DNA from 2 places in the Brevibacillus ginsengisoli genome. Region 1 is predicted to be linked to the other one. Evidence: predicted binding sites of a transcription regulator. Region 1 holds the regulator's gene; the other holds the start of a gene.
What was found. The regulator Rex, encoded in region 1, represses fermentation and respiration genes when NADH is low (regulators of the CRP and FNR family bind a similar motif). The targets are predictions, from matches to a motif close to TTGTGAAATATTTCACAA.

Region 1 (6,157 bases):
ATTTAACATACCATGACAGCTCAAGACCGTAATTATTTTCTCTGCGCGATTCCTATAATGATGATTGGCTACGGCAACCCTTCCCTGCTTACGAATCCGATTGCGTTCATCTGGATTTCGCAGGTAGTGGTTAACCAAAGTCAATGTACTCTCAGGAGAATCTGCAACCACAAGATCCACTCCGGGTCGAAACAGATTCCGAATAGCTGGGGTATCAAGAGTGAGAAGAAAGCCCCCTGAAGCAAGAATTTCATAGGTTTCCATCGATACTTTTGTATCACTATTTTGCAAGCAAATCAGGATATCGGCTGAAGAGTAAACTTTTTTTAACTCCGAATCCTCCAAATATCCGTGATTCCATTCACTAGGGATGTCTTGCTCAAAAAATGACCCCATTCGTTCCCAACCCGTTCCCATAAAATCTACTCGGATATTCTCTTGCAATAGTGGTCGAATCAGTGTGTTCATCGCTTGAATACGGCAGAGATCCGGGTATACCTGAAGCGGCTGAGCAGGAAAGGCATTAGAAACCACGGCAATCCTGCAGCGATACTTGTCTTCCGGCTCTGCGGGATGATGACTACTTGGATAGTATCCAAAGCCTAAATATGCTGCTGCAATCCCCTTTTGATGATACAAATTGACTGAAGACGGACAGGCGGTAAATACAAAATCTGGAGCTGTATTCTCGATATAAGGTAAGGAGTATTGCGCTGTACAGTTAGGATCTTCAGTTGCCCAAAAAACATGTGGCACCCCGGCTTCCTTGACAGCCTTCCGAATCCACTTCTGTTTTTCTTTTGAAAATTCTTTCGTCCAACCTATCGTTATCATTAAATCAGGAGAAAATTGAGCGATAATCTGTTTGAGCTGATTGACATCGTTAAACGCTTCCGATACCTTTACCTCATGGCCTGCATCACGAAAGCCGTTTGGAAGTCCATTTATCCACTTGGGGTGACTTTCCAAAAATAGCACTCGCATGAATGTAACCCCCACCCCTTCAAAATTTAATAACGCAACACTGTCCTTTGTTCACGATCGATGATGTTATTATATTGGGAACCTTCATCATCGTCCTGAGCGAATTCACCACTCCAAATATAATTGGTCAAGTGCACATAACAAAAAAACCTTCCTGTTATAGGGAAGGTTTTAACGCTTATGAAGCAGCTGTAACTGCGTTGAGACGATAAGACTTGATGACTTTGCCAGTCCAAAAATCATAATAGACGTAATTGTAACGATTTTCTTGATCGACAAATACGGCTTCCCAGAACTTATTCTTAGCGTCCTTGCCTGGAACAATGTGAATAATTCTCGGGTTTTTGTACCCTTTTTCCAAGGCGGTCTTCACGCTTTCTTTGGTAACGGCGCCATCAAGAATCTCAAAATCAACAGAATCAGGAGTCAACCAAGCAACGATAGGTGTACCAACTTGGTTCTTTCCAATGACAACCGCATATGTTTTATTGCCACGGTATTCATCAATCTGATCGATCTGGGTTATTCCTGTTCGTTCTTTGGTCCATTGTCGAACCTGATCCTCATACTGATTCTTGTCGCTAATCACATTTGAAATCATGTTATACGAAAAGCCGCCGATTACCAACACAATCGCTACAATGACTAATCCAATCCGAAGATACACAAACGTTTACTCCTTTTATCCAAGCAACCATGATCCATAAGGAATTGCTTCTTCTCTTAAGAAAACCGAAAAATTAGTTGATCATGTTTTGAAAGTTGCGATTGACTGGCTTCCAGATTGACAGTCAACTGTTTCAACTGATGATCATTCGTATCATACCACAGCTCATAGCGGATGACTACACTCTCCATATAGTGATCTAGGACAGCATCTGCTTGAAATTGAGGACCTAACCATAAGGCTAACATCTCACGAACCTGATCGGCAGGAAGAGTGAACTGGAATCCTTTACGATTAGATGGATTCCCCTCCAGAATACGGGGTTCAATGGAATGTAATTGTCCCTGAATCACTGCTGCATGTTCATATGGTGTAAACAAGGCGTAGGGTAAGAACTCCGGATTCTCCTGGTGACCATCTATCACAAGGGAAAGCTTTGAGTTTGAGCGCTTCATGTTGATGGTGTGACCTGACACCTCACCGGATAAGTCAAACCCTTCTCCATGATACACTCCCCGGTATAACTGACCCCGCGTCTGGACTTGATAGGAGATTGGATAATCTGCCTTTAGTTGGTTGATTAATTTCTCTACTTGAATCCGGTTTGCATCAAGCGTACCTTCTTCACCATCAGTTGCTGAGTGTGCATAGAGGGGTAAGGTTTGTTCTGTCCATTTCGCCAGGGCGACTCCAAGTACAAACAAACTCACAAAAATAGGAAATAGCCACCAAAGCTGTTTTCGTCTGATGTACAATTCTATCCCCCCTCGTCCCAGGTTCCTAAAAATTATGCAGGACAAGAAGGTTTTAGAACGATGCCGAAAACTTGCTAAACATAGCGAAAGGACGAAGGGTCATACTACAGTTACACCCCAAGGAGGTGAGCGTGTGAAACTGCCGACGACAACCCTGGATCCAATGGAGTCGTTGCTACAGGAGTACACCGTTTCCTGGGCAGGGTTATCATCACCGCTTAGAGCATTACCTCAGCCATCAACAATTGATTATCGCCACACCTCATTGAAACACATTTGGCGGAACTGCCACGATGGAAGCTAACCAAAATACCCCTACCTACACTTTTTGCCGCACCAAACTCCCGTCAATGCTCTGATGGGAGGACTTTTTCATTCATCTCCATGAGGGTGAAACTTATCGATTCAGCTTTTGAAACATACGATTCGCTTCAAAAATAACTTGTTCTTCATCGACCGTCAGAAGTTCGTTATTTCGCATGATAAATTGACCCGCAACAATCGTATCGGATACGTCACGTCCATTGGCTGCGTACACCACATGCGAGATAGGGTCATGCGCAGGATGGAAGTGAGCTTGGGCACTGTTGAGCATGATCATATCCGCTTGTTTGCCGACTTCAAGTGAACCAAGCTTGTCTTTTTGGAAGACACCGTCTGCTCCAAGGATCGTTGCCATACGAAGTGCCTGTTCGGCTGGAACGGCAATCGGATCATGGTTCACACCTTTATGAAGAATAGCTGACAACTTCAGCTCTTCAAACAGGTTCAGGTTGTTGTTACTGGCTGAGCTGTCTGTTCCAAGCGATACACTGATGCCTTTCGCAAGCATGTCAGGAACCCGAGCTACACCACTCGCCAATTTTAGGTTGCTCACGACGTTATGAGATACTTTCACATCATATTTTGCCAAAGTATCGATCTCTTCATCCGTTAAATGTACGGCATGCGCCACAAGCGTTGGTCGTGAAAATACTCCCAAATTCTCCAGATGGGCTACTGGACGAACTCCATAATCCTTCACGTTTTGCTCCACTTCAAAAGCCGTTTCGGACATATGAATATGCATCGGAAGGTCCAACTCATGAGCGCGTTCAAGAATTTGCGTAATAAAATCTGGTGTACAAGTATACGGCGCATGTGGAGACATCATCACAGTGATGCGTCCATCTGCTTGATTGTGCCAGTCACGGGCAAATCGAGTGGCTTCTTCTAGTTTGGCCTTACGCTCTTCAGCTGAGCAGAATCCAATCATACCGCGGCACAAACGAGCGCGCATACCAGAGTCTTGTACAGTTTGGGCCACTTCATTCATGTGATCGTACATATCCACAAAGGTGGTTGTACCTGTACGGATCATTTCGATAATGGACAAATAAGCTCCCCATTTGACGTGATCAGCCGTAAATTGAGCTTCGAGCGGCCACATCTTGTCTTCCAACCACTGCTGAAGCGGAAGGTCGTCCGCATACCCGCGCAAAAGGGACATTCCCACGTGTCCATGAGTATTAACAAAACCTGGGAGTATGTATTTATCTTTCCCGTTAATGATTTCATCATAGCCAGACAGATCCGCTGGGGTCTCACCTACATATGTAATGATATTTCCTTCGAAAGCAACTGCTCCATCCAGAATCACATCATTCGTTGGATTCACGGTTATGATAGTAGCATGTGTAATGATCGTTTTCATTTTCTTAGGACTCTCCAATCATTGTGTGATATACAAACCTTTAGCCATTAGGTAAGGTAGTACGCTAAGCTTTGCAAACTGGATGTCACATCCGCGTTATGCACTCGCACATCCTTTTCCATTCGAAGATTCATTGGCGCAAAATTAAGTATCCCTTCAATTCCCGCTTCGACTAACAAATTCGCTACTTCCTGCGCTGCCTGAGCAGGTACAGTGATGATGGCCAAACGAATTTGCATGCTGGACACGACTTCTTTTAGGGAGTTCATCGAATAAATTTTTAAGCCGGCAATCTCTTTTCCTTGCTTGGATTCATCCGCATCAAAAATAGCGACGATCCGCATGTTGTCCTTCAAATAGACGTTATAGTTACTGATCGCATGTCCCAGGTGACCTGCCCCCACCAGAGCAACATGGATTTCCTGGTCAAGCTTTAGAATTTGTCTGATTTTCTCGATAAGATAATCGACATCGTAACCAATCCCTTTTTTCCCAAAATCCCCGAACGCGGCTAGATCTTTACGGATTTGGGCCGGATTCACGTCTAATATTTTTCCCATTTGTTGAGAAGAAACCGTTTTAACGTCCATTTGCTTCAATGAAGTTAAATAACGCAAATAAATTGGAAGTCGATTGACAACTGCATCTGAAATTTTAGGTGCTTTCATGCTCCAATTCCCCCTCTCTATTCCTTTTTACGCTTTAAAACCTTGTAGTCTTTTCCATTGGATAAAATCGTAATCGTTCCGTGTTGTCCTGTTACGTATGTTTCCGCCCAGGATTCGCTTAATCGTTCCATGATCTCCGACTGGGTTCCCTTGAATCCGTTCTCCAAGATTCCGGACTCGATAACAGCCACCTGCGCGTCCACTTTACTTAAAAACACCTGCGAAGAGGCTTGATTGCTTCCCTGATTCGCCACCTTTAGAATCTCAGCTCGCAAAAGTTTTGGATGGCGCTCCAGGAGTCTTTCTTCACTTTTTTCTCCAATGCCGCTTGTGAATAGATACTTTATTTTATTTTGCCGTAAAAGGAACACCAGAGAATGATCTTGTGGAGAAAGAAATAACGGCTCACTTGGATTGAGTACTTTTATGGTGATCTCATGATCGAAGGCCAGCTCATCTCCTTCCCGAAGAAGGACTAGTTTTTTAGCTTGACCAATCGGAACGACATGGCGAATGGATCTGCTGATGGCTTCTGGTATCATTACCGTGTCAATCTGTAAGCTATTGGCGAGTGTCTGGTAACCTCCCGCATGGTTGGGTAAATCGTTGGTAATGATGACATAATCCAGTTTGGTTACTTTGCGTTCCTGTAATAACTCTATCAAATCTGAAGCATCTTGTGCACTGCCTGTATCAATCAGCAATTTCTTGCCATTCGGGAAGCGGATCAGTGTGCTCTCTCCCTCATTCAGCGGGAAAAATGTTGTCACCATGCCGATAAAGTCATTCTCATTTTCGCTCAAAATGGGGTCGTCCACTTTGACGACATTCTTCAGATGCTCATCTATTGTGCAGGCCGCAAGTAGTAAAGTAAGAATCAGAAGCAATGGGTACGTATATTTCATGGAACCAACCACCCTTATAAAACAGTTGGTTCATTCTATGACTCTTCGTCCACTAGCATACCGTTCAAAAATGGTCGAATCATTTCACGCAATTGTGTCCAGGTACCTGTCTTCGTCTGAAAAGGCGGTAGCGACTTCAAGAAGGATCGTCCGTACCTGGATTCGACAATGCGGGTATCAAATACCACAATGACTCCACGATCTTGATGATGGCGTATCAGACGTCCTACTCCTTGCTTGAATCGTATGATTGCATGAGGTAGCGACAAGGCCATGAACGGATTTTTCTTCTCTTCCTTTAGTTTCTCCGAACGCCCTTCCGTTAATGGGTGATTTGGCGGCGCAAAAGGCAACCGAACGATAATCAGGCAACTTAAAGCATCACCCGGTATGTCTACCCCTTCCCAAAAGCTGCTCGTCCCAAGCAATACCGTTCGTGGCTCCCGCTGAAACTTGCGAACTAATTTGTTTCGATTACTGCTGTC
Region 2 (6,157 bases), on a different contig from region 1:
GAGTCATCATGGATGGGGGTGAGCGTCAAGGAAATATCGAAGAGACTGCCATCCTTGCGCAGACAAGCGATTTCATAACTGCTGATCGACTTGCCATCTAAAGCCGCTTGGATAAGAGACTGAAATTCATCAGCGTGTGACTCTGGGATGAAGGGAATGGTTTGGAAAAGGACTTCATGTTTTGCCCAACCGTACGTGATTTCAAACGCGTCGTTAACGTGTCGAATCGTCTGATCAGGATTTAAAATCATGATAGAATCCAATGAATTGGTCAAAAAAGAGGTAAAGAAATGACGGAAGAACGAATCATCCGTCTTCCCAATGTTGTTCTGTCCCATATCACCGAGTTTCTGAGAGTGAACAAAGTTGCTCATGAACAGGACCACTCCAATCAGTTCGTTAGGTATCGTATAAGAATCTTCTGAATGACTTCTATTGGTCTATAATATAACAAGAATAGATAGAAGGGGTAGTTAACGTTCGGGCACAAAAAAACCCCCGCGAAGAGGCGTCACAGCCGCGTTTCGCAGGGGATAATATTAAACTTTGTGAGCGGGATGTTCGAACGTTTGGCAGGAAACGCTGCAATTTTTATTTTGCGAGCAACTGGAGCAAGCTCCTTGTTTGCTTTTTTTTACGTGGCGATACAGTGTCCACCCTGCGTATCCAAACACAACCGTACCAATGAGGATGTCGAACATAATCTCATCTCCTTGTGATAGAATGCCGTTTTGCTAGGGCTAAGCGGGCATCGTCATGACGTTCGTTTAAGCCAATCCGATTAGCTTGCCTCCCTGGTAGATGATCAATGCTACTAGATAAGCAAGTACCAATGCGTATCCCACTGAGAAGATCGTCCAGCGGCGGGAAGCTGTCTCTTTTTGAATCACCCCTACAGTTGCGAGACAAGGGGTATAGAGTAAAACAAAGGCCATGAAAGAGTATGCTTGCAGTGGTGTAAAGAATGTTCCCATCATGCCAGTCAGACTTTCAAGATTAGGAGCGTTGTAAATAATATTCATGGTCGAGACGACAACTTCCTTGGCAAAAAATCCGGTCAAAAGGGCCGAGCTTGCTTGCCAATTGCCAAATCCCAAAGGAGCAAACAGGGGAGAGATAAGACCTCCAATTTGCGCCAAGAAACTATGGTCCATATCGACTCCGAATCCTGAGAAGCCCGCGTACGATAAGAACCAGATCAATACAGAACCACCCAAGATGAAGGTACCCGCTTTGCGGACGAAGCCTTTCCCTTTTTCCCATGTACTACGGAAGAGGGTACGTCCTTGTGGCATCCGATACGGTGGCAGCTCCACGATGAACATGGTGTTTTCAGAGCGGAGCAGGGTTGACGAGAATAGTTTGGCTAATAAAAGAGCGAGGACTACCCCCAAGACATAAAGAGATAAGACGATTGCCGCCTGATTTTTTACAAAGAACGCGCCGACGAACAGACTGTAAACCGGGAGTCGAGCGGAACAGGACATTAATGGAACGAGAAGGGTGGTCAGGAGCCGTTCTTTGGGCTGTTCAATAGTACGCGCGGCCATCACGCCGGGAACGTTGCAACCAAATCCGATAATCATCGGGATAAACGATTTTCCATTGAGTCCAACCATCTCCATCAATTTATCCATAACGATGGTGACACGTGACATATAACCCGAATCCTCAATAAAGGAGATGAGGAAGAAGAGCATAAAAATTTGCGGGACAAAGACCAGTACACCACCGACCCCCGCTATGATTCCGTCGACAAGTAAAGCGTGAGTGAACTGTGATGCTCCAACTGACGTGAGAAACTGATTGACCGTATCACTAAGTGGACCCGAGATAAAGCCGTCCAGTAAATCAGAAAGGGGAGTTCCTATCCAATCAAAAGTAAACTTGAACATGACATACATGAACAAAAGAAAGATGGGCACGCCTAAATATTTATTAGTTACGATCGCATCAATGCGGTCTGTGAGCGTATGTTCTACATGTTTGGTGCGAGCAAGAGATTCCTGAACTACTTCTTTGATAAAAGACGTTCGAACCTGACGAAGATAATGTGGCAACGACATCGCGTTTTCCTGTTGGACTACATGTTGTTCGGTCTCTTGGTAGAGATGCTCCAATTGTGAGCGCTCAATAAATTTCTCCAGCGCTTGAGTAACAAGCGGATTACCCTCCAAAAACTGCAACGCCAGCCATCTGGTAGGAAGTGGTTGGTCTTTCGGTATCCATTGGGTAAGGGAGGCGATTGCCTGTTCGACATTCGGACCATAGTTGAGATCGAGCGGTTTGGCGGTTTGTTGCTCCACTTTTGATAATTGGGCAACAAGTTCGTCACTGCCTTTGCCGGTACGCGCCACGATGGGTACCAAGGATACGCCAAGGATTTGAGCCAGCTTGGAGTAGTTGATATCGATCCCTCTGTTCTTAGCCACGTCGATCATGTTAAGACCCATGAGGACAGGTTTCCCATACTCAAGCAATTGTACGGTCAAGTAGAGGTTTCGCTCTAATTGAGAAGCGTCTACAATATTCAGGATTGCTTCGAATTGTTCATCGAGAAGAAACTGGGTGGCAACTCCTTCATCACGTGAGAGAGGGTTGAGTGAATAGATCCCAGGCAAATCGATTAAATGACCTTGCTTGTTTCTCAGCAGACCTACTTTTTTCTCTACCGTTACCCCAGCCCAGTTGCCAACATACTCATAGGAGCCGGTCAACGTATTGAAAAGTGAGGTTTTCCCCGTATTGGGATTGCCTACAAGCGCGATGTTCATCATACAACTTGCACCTCAATCATGCATGCTTCACTGCGGCGAATCCCGATGCATTGTCCATTGGATTCCAATGTGAGCGGTCCACCGAACGGGCAGGCACGCTTCATGCAAATCTCAGTCCCTTCCATGATACCGAAGTCAATCAAGCGACGCAGGACAACTGCACTCACTTTGGATATATTACAAATGCACGCTTTCGTGCCTGGTTGAACTTCTGCAAGGCTCGCGGTTGGTTTCATAAAGTCCTCCAAAGAAGATAATGATAATCTTTATCAATTAGGCTACTGTAATTACTATATCACGGTATGATCTGAGGGGCAATGAGAATCTTTATCATTTGTAACACTTGCTTATGATAACATGATTTCACCAGAGATGTTATGACATTTATCACACGTAACAATTTTCACAAGTTCGTAAGATCCCCGGGCGAGAAGAGTTTTAATGAAATGTGAACCACGATACTTATGGCGTAAAAGCGATTCAAGTTGAAGGAGGTTGCAACCTATGTCTTTCGGTTGTGGAATGGGAAATATGAACTTGCCGCTATGCCAAGCATTGGCTCAATTAAAAGAGGAACATATACCGTTGCGAGCACAAATGGATGAGTTCTATCTGCTTGCCCAAGCGATTGGACAAAATGACCAAATCACGAATTGGGCGGAATCACTTCACACGGTTCATCAAAAAGCAGCAGCCTTTATCAATAAACTGGACCCTCATTCTCTTCGGGAGGAGGAGATCTTGTTCCCGATGATGGCCAATTTCATTGGTCGTGAAAGCGGCCCGATTGCTGTGATGGAATATGAACATGATCAGGCAAAGAATAATCTCAAACAGTTCTTGAAGCAAATGGACCAGCTTCCTGAAGTCGTAGGCAGAGATGAAGCGAAGGCGATTGCTGGCTATCTGAAGAATGCCTATATCATTTTGACAGAACATTTTATGAAGGAAGAAAATGTCTTGTTCCCAATGGCTGAACAGATCCTTTCAGCGGACGAGAAGGATGAACTTCTACAGAAATTTAATGAAATATCGTAAGGAAAGAAGTGTAATCTTTTGCGCACTATCCGATAACTAGGGTAGTGCTCTTTTCATTTGTACGAATGAACAAAAGATTGCTCACAACATATTCGAGGGGGAGTCACAGTGAGTTCTCGACCATTTGACATTGCAATTCAAACCTACCGAGTCGGTAAGGATTATGTCTTTCATCTGACAGGTGGAGTTGCCCATATTGGAGCGGTCGCGACCGCTTATGTGGAGAACACAGAGATAAAAGTAGGCTTAACCACAGTCCCCGGTCATCGGGAAGATGAGTTGGCGGTTGAATTGGCCACAGCAGCGTGCGAAGCCTATAAACAAACCGTCACGGCCATTGTCGGCATACATATAGATCACGCGACACGTGAAGAGATACAACAGATGGTAGAAGTGGCCCGTCAAACGATAAGGGAAACTATTCGCGGCGTTTGAATGGGTGAAGGAATGATGGGCTCCGAACCAGAATCTTCTATCAGAGGGGAGGAGTATTTGGATGAAAAGAAAATATGCTGACCTTTCACATTCACCTCGGATTTTAGAAAAAAAGTACCGACAGTATGTTCTTACAAATGAGCACTTCAGTGGGACAGTCTCGCTTGTTCAAATTGAAAAAGTAACGGAACCTGGCTTTATTCAAATAAATGACGAAAATATTTGTATAATCGACGCTGGTTATGAGTGGTTAATCCATGTACCCGATCATTCGGCATTTGTCATGACGACGATCTTTAACGAGCGTCAAGAAATCGTACAGTGGTACATTGATATTTGTGAGCAGATCGGGAAAGATGAGAGAGAGATCCCCTGGTTTGATGATATTTATCTGGATATCCGAGTATTACCTACAGGGGAAGTAGATGTACTGGATGCGGATGAAATAGAAGAAGCGCTTAGCCAAGGGGTGATCACCAATGATCAGCATGAGAAAGCGTGGAAAGAGCTAAATCGATTGCTTGCTCTGATTCGCAACAGGAGCTTTCCGTTGATTACATTCTCACGTGACCATCTTGATTGGGCTCTTCCATTGGTTTCTCCATATAAGGGAGTGCAAGGACCATCAAATCCATGACTGCATGAATGAGAATGGCGGGCAGAATTGATTGAAAGCTAAGGTAAATCAAAGCGAGAAATAAACCTGAAATGGAGGTTTTTATCACACCGTTGAAGCCTTGATAGTAATGAATCAGGCCGAACATTACCGAAGAAATCATCAGATACACGACAAGGGAAAAATTATGTAGATAGGACGTCAAAAACAATAACGGAAACGCCCTGCACAGCAATTCCTCACAGACTCCAGCAGTCAAGCTAACCAGTACCCAGAGACTTCGCTCCTTTGAGGAATAGGGTCGAAGGTAAGGGAAGTAGTCGGGCTGTTTTTGACTATCTTGAGTCAAACGTTCTCGAAAGTCAGCATTTAATCTGCTGAACACTAGATTAAAGGCGACTCCAAAGAAATAAAGCATAAACAGGCCAATGACAAGCCATCGAAGCCAAAGCGGAAGGGCAGAAGTTGTAGGGTCGATCCAATTCAAACCAAGACTTTGTCGAGGAAGTCCTTGTGCTATTGTGACGCCTAGCAAATAAATCGTTGGTATCCACAAGGTGACCATGGTGGTGATATAATAGCGAATTCGTTCGCCAGGATGCTCTGTTATTCTTCGCTGAAATCTAATGAAATCACGCTTTCCGACAATTGGTTCATAGATTAGGAGATAGAAGAGTATAGGGAAAAAGGAAAGCATGTTGTCCTCCCGAAATCAAATAAGTGAAAGGCAAGGTTCAGCAAATCATTGTGTATTAACTCTTGTCTATTCACTATAAATTCAACCACATGGATAATCAAGGAAAACGCCATGCGGTCACATCCAATTTTATGAAAAACGTCGAGATGTTTTGATCTCCCGACGTTTCAGTACCCCGTTGAGAGGGGACGTTTTTCACAGTAAAAAGCGCCCGTTACATACTTCGGGCGCTTTTTACTCGATTATGGTCGATATTTATTTCAGCTACATTCGACAAATCTCTCGAGGGCAATCCTGGCAATGGCAAATATTTTGCAGGTAAGTGAGATTGTGAATGATAATGTATCCATTTTCCATGTCTATGATATCTTTGCTTTTCCACTTGTTCAGCATCCGGTTGACGCTTTCGCGGGCCGTTCCGATGATATTCGCTAACTCCGTGTTGGATAGCTTATGCGAAATCAGAATGCTGCCTCCGTCCACTTGTTTGCCATAGGAGTTGGACATACGGATCAGGGTAGAAGCAAGCGCCCCTGATTTCCCATATAGCAGCAAGTCGCGCAATTTTGTTTGGGTCATGGAATGGATGATGCC

Region 2: a site for Rex is predicted at 3,169-3,186, ahead of ACQCN2_RS13430 (hemerythrin domain-containing protein). Genes of this name have one in related genera too.

Annotation. Positions count from the first base shown of each region.
Region 1 covers NZ_JBNJQR010000002.1:188,380-194,536, reverse strand. Annotated here, with positions in the region: gene ACQCN2_RS04530 (DUF3880 domain-containing protein) at 1-984, opposite strand, end outside; gene ACQCN2_RS04525 (cell wall elongation regulator TseB-like domain-containing protein) at 1,163-1,651, opposite strand; gene ACQCN2_RS04520 (hypothetical protein) at 1,708-2,406, opposite strand; gene ACQCN2_RS04515 (amidohydrolase) at 2,804-4,099, opposite strand; gene ACQCN2_RS04510 (redox-sensing transcriptional repressor Rex) at 4,147-4,767, opposite strand; gene ACQCN2_RS04505 (ComEC/Rec2 family competence protein) at 4,785-5,672, opposite strand; gene dinG (ATP-dependent DNA helicase DinG) at 5,708-6,157, opposite strand, start outside.
Region 2 covers NZ_JBNJQR010000006.1:19,326-25,482, forward strand. Annotated here, with positions in the region: gene ACQCN2_RS13410 (PAS domain-containing sensor histidine kinase) at 1-374, opposite strand, end outside; gene ACQCN2_RS13415 (FeoB-associated Cys-rich membrane protein) at 540-701, opposite strand; gene feoB (ferrous iron transport protein B) at 768-2,777, opposite strand; gene ACQCN2_RS13425 (FeoA family protein) at 2,774-3,013, opposite strand; gene ACQCN2_RS13430 (hemerythrin domain-containing protein) at 3,282-3,815, shown strand; gene lpdD (prenylated flavin chaperone LpdD) at 3,924-4,250, shown strand; gene ACQCN2_RS13440 (ribonuclease FAU-1 family protein) at 4,312-4,887, shown strand; gene ACQCN2_RS13445 (CPBP family intramembrane glutamic endopeptidase) at 4,805-5,563, opposite strand; gene ACQCN2_RS13450 (Crp/Fnr family transcriptional regulator) at 5,828-6,157, opposite strand, start outside.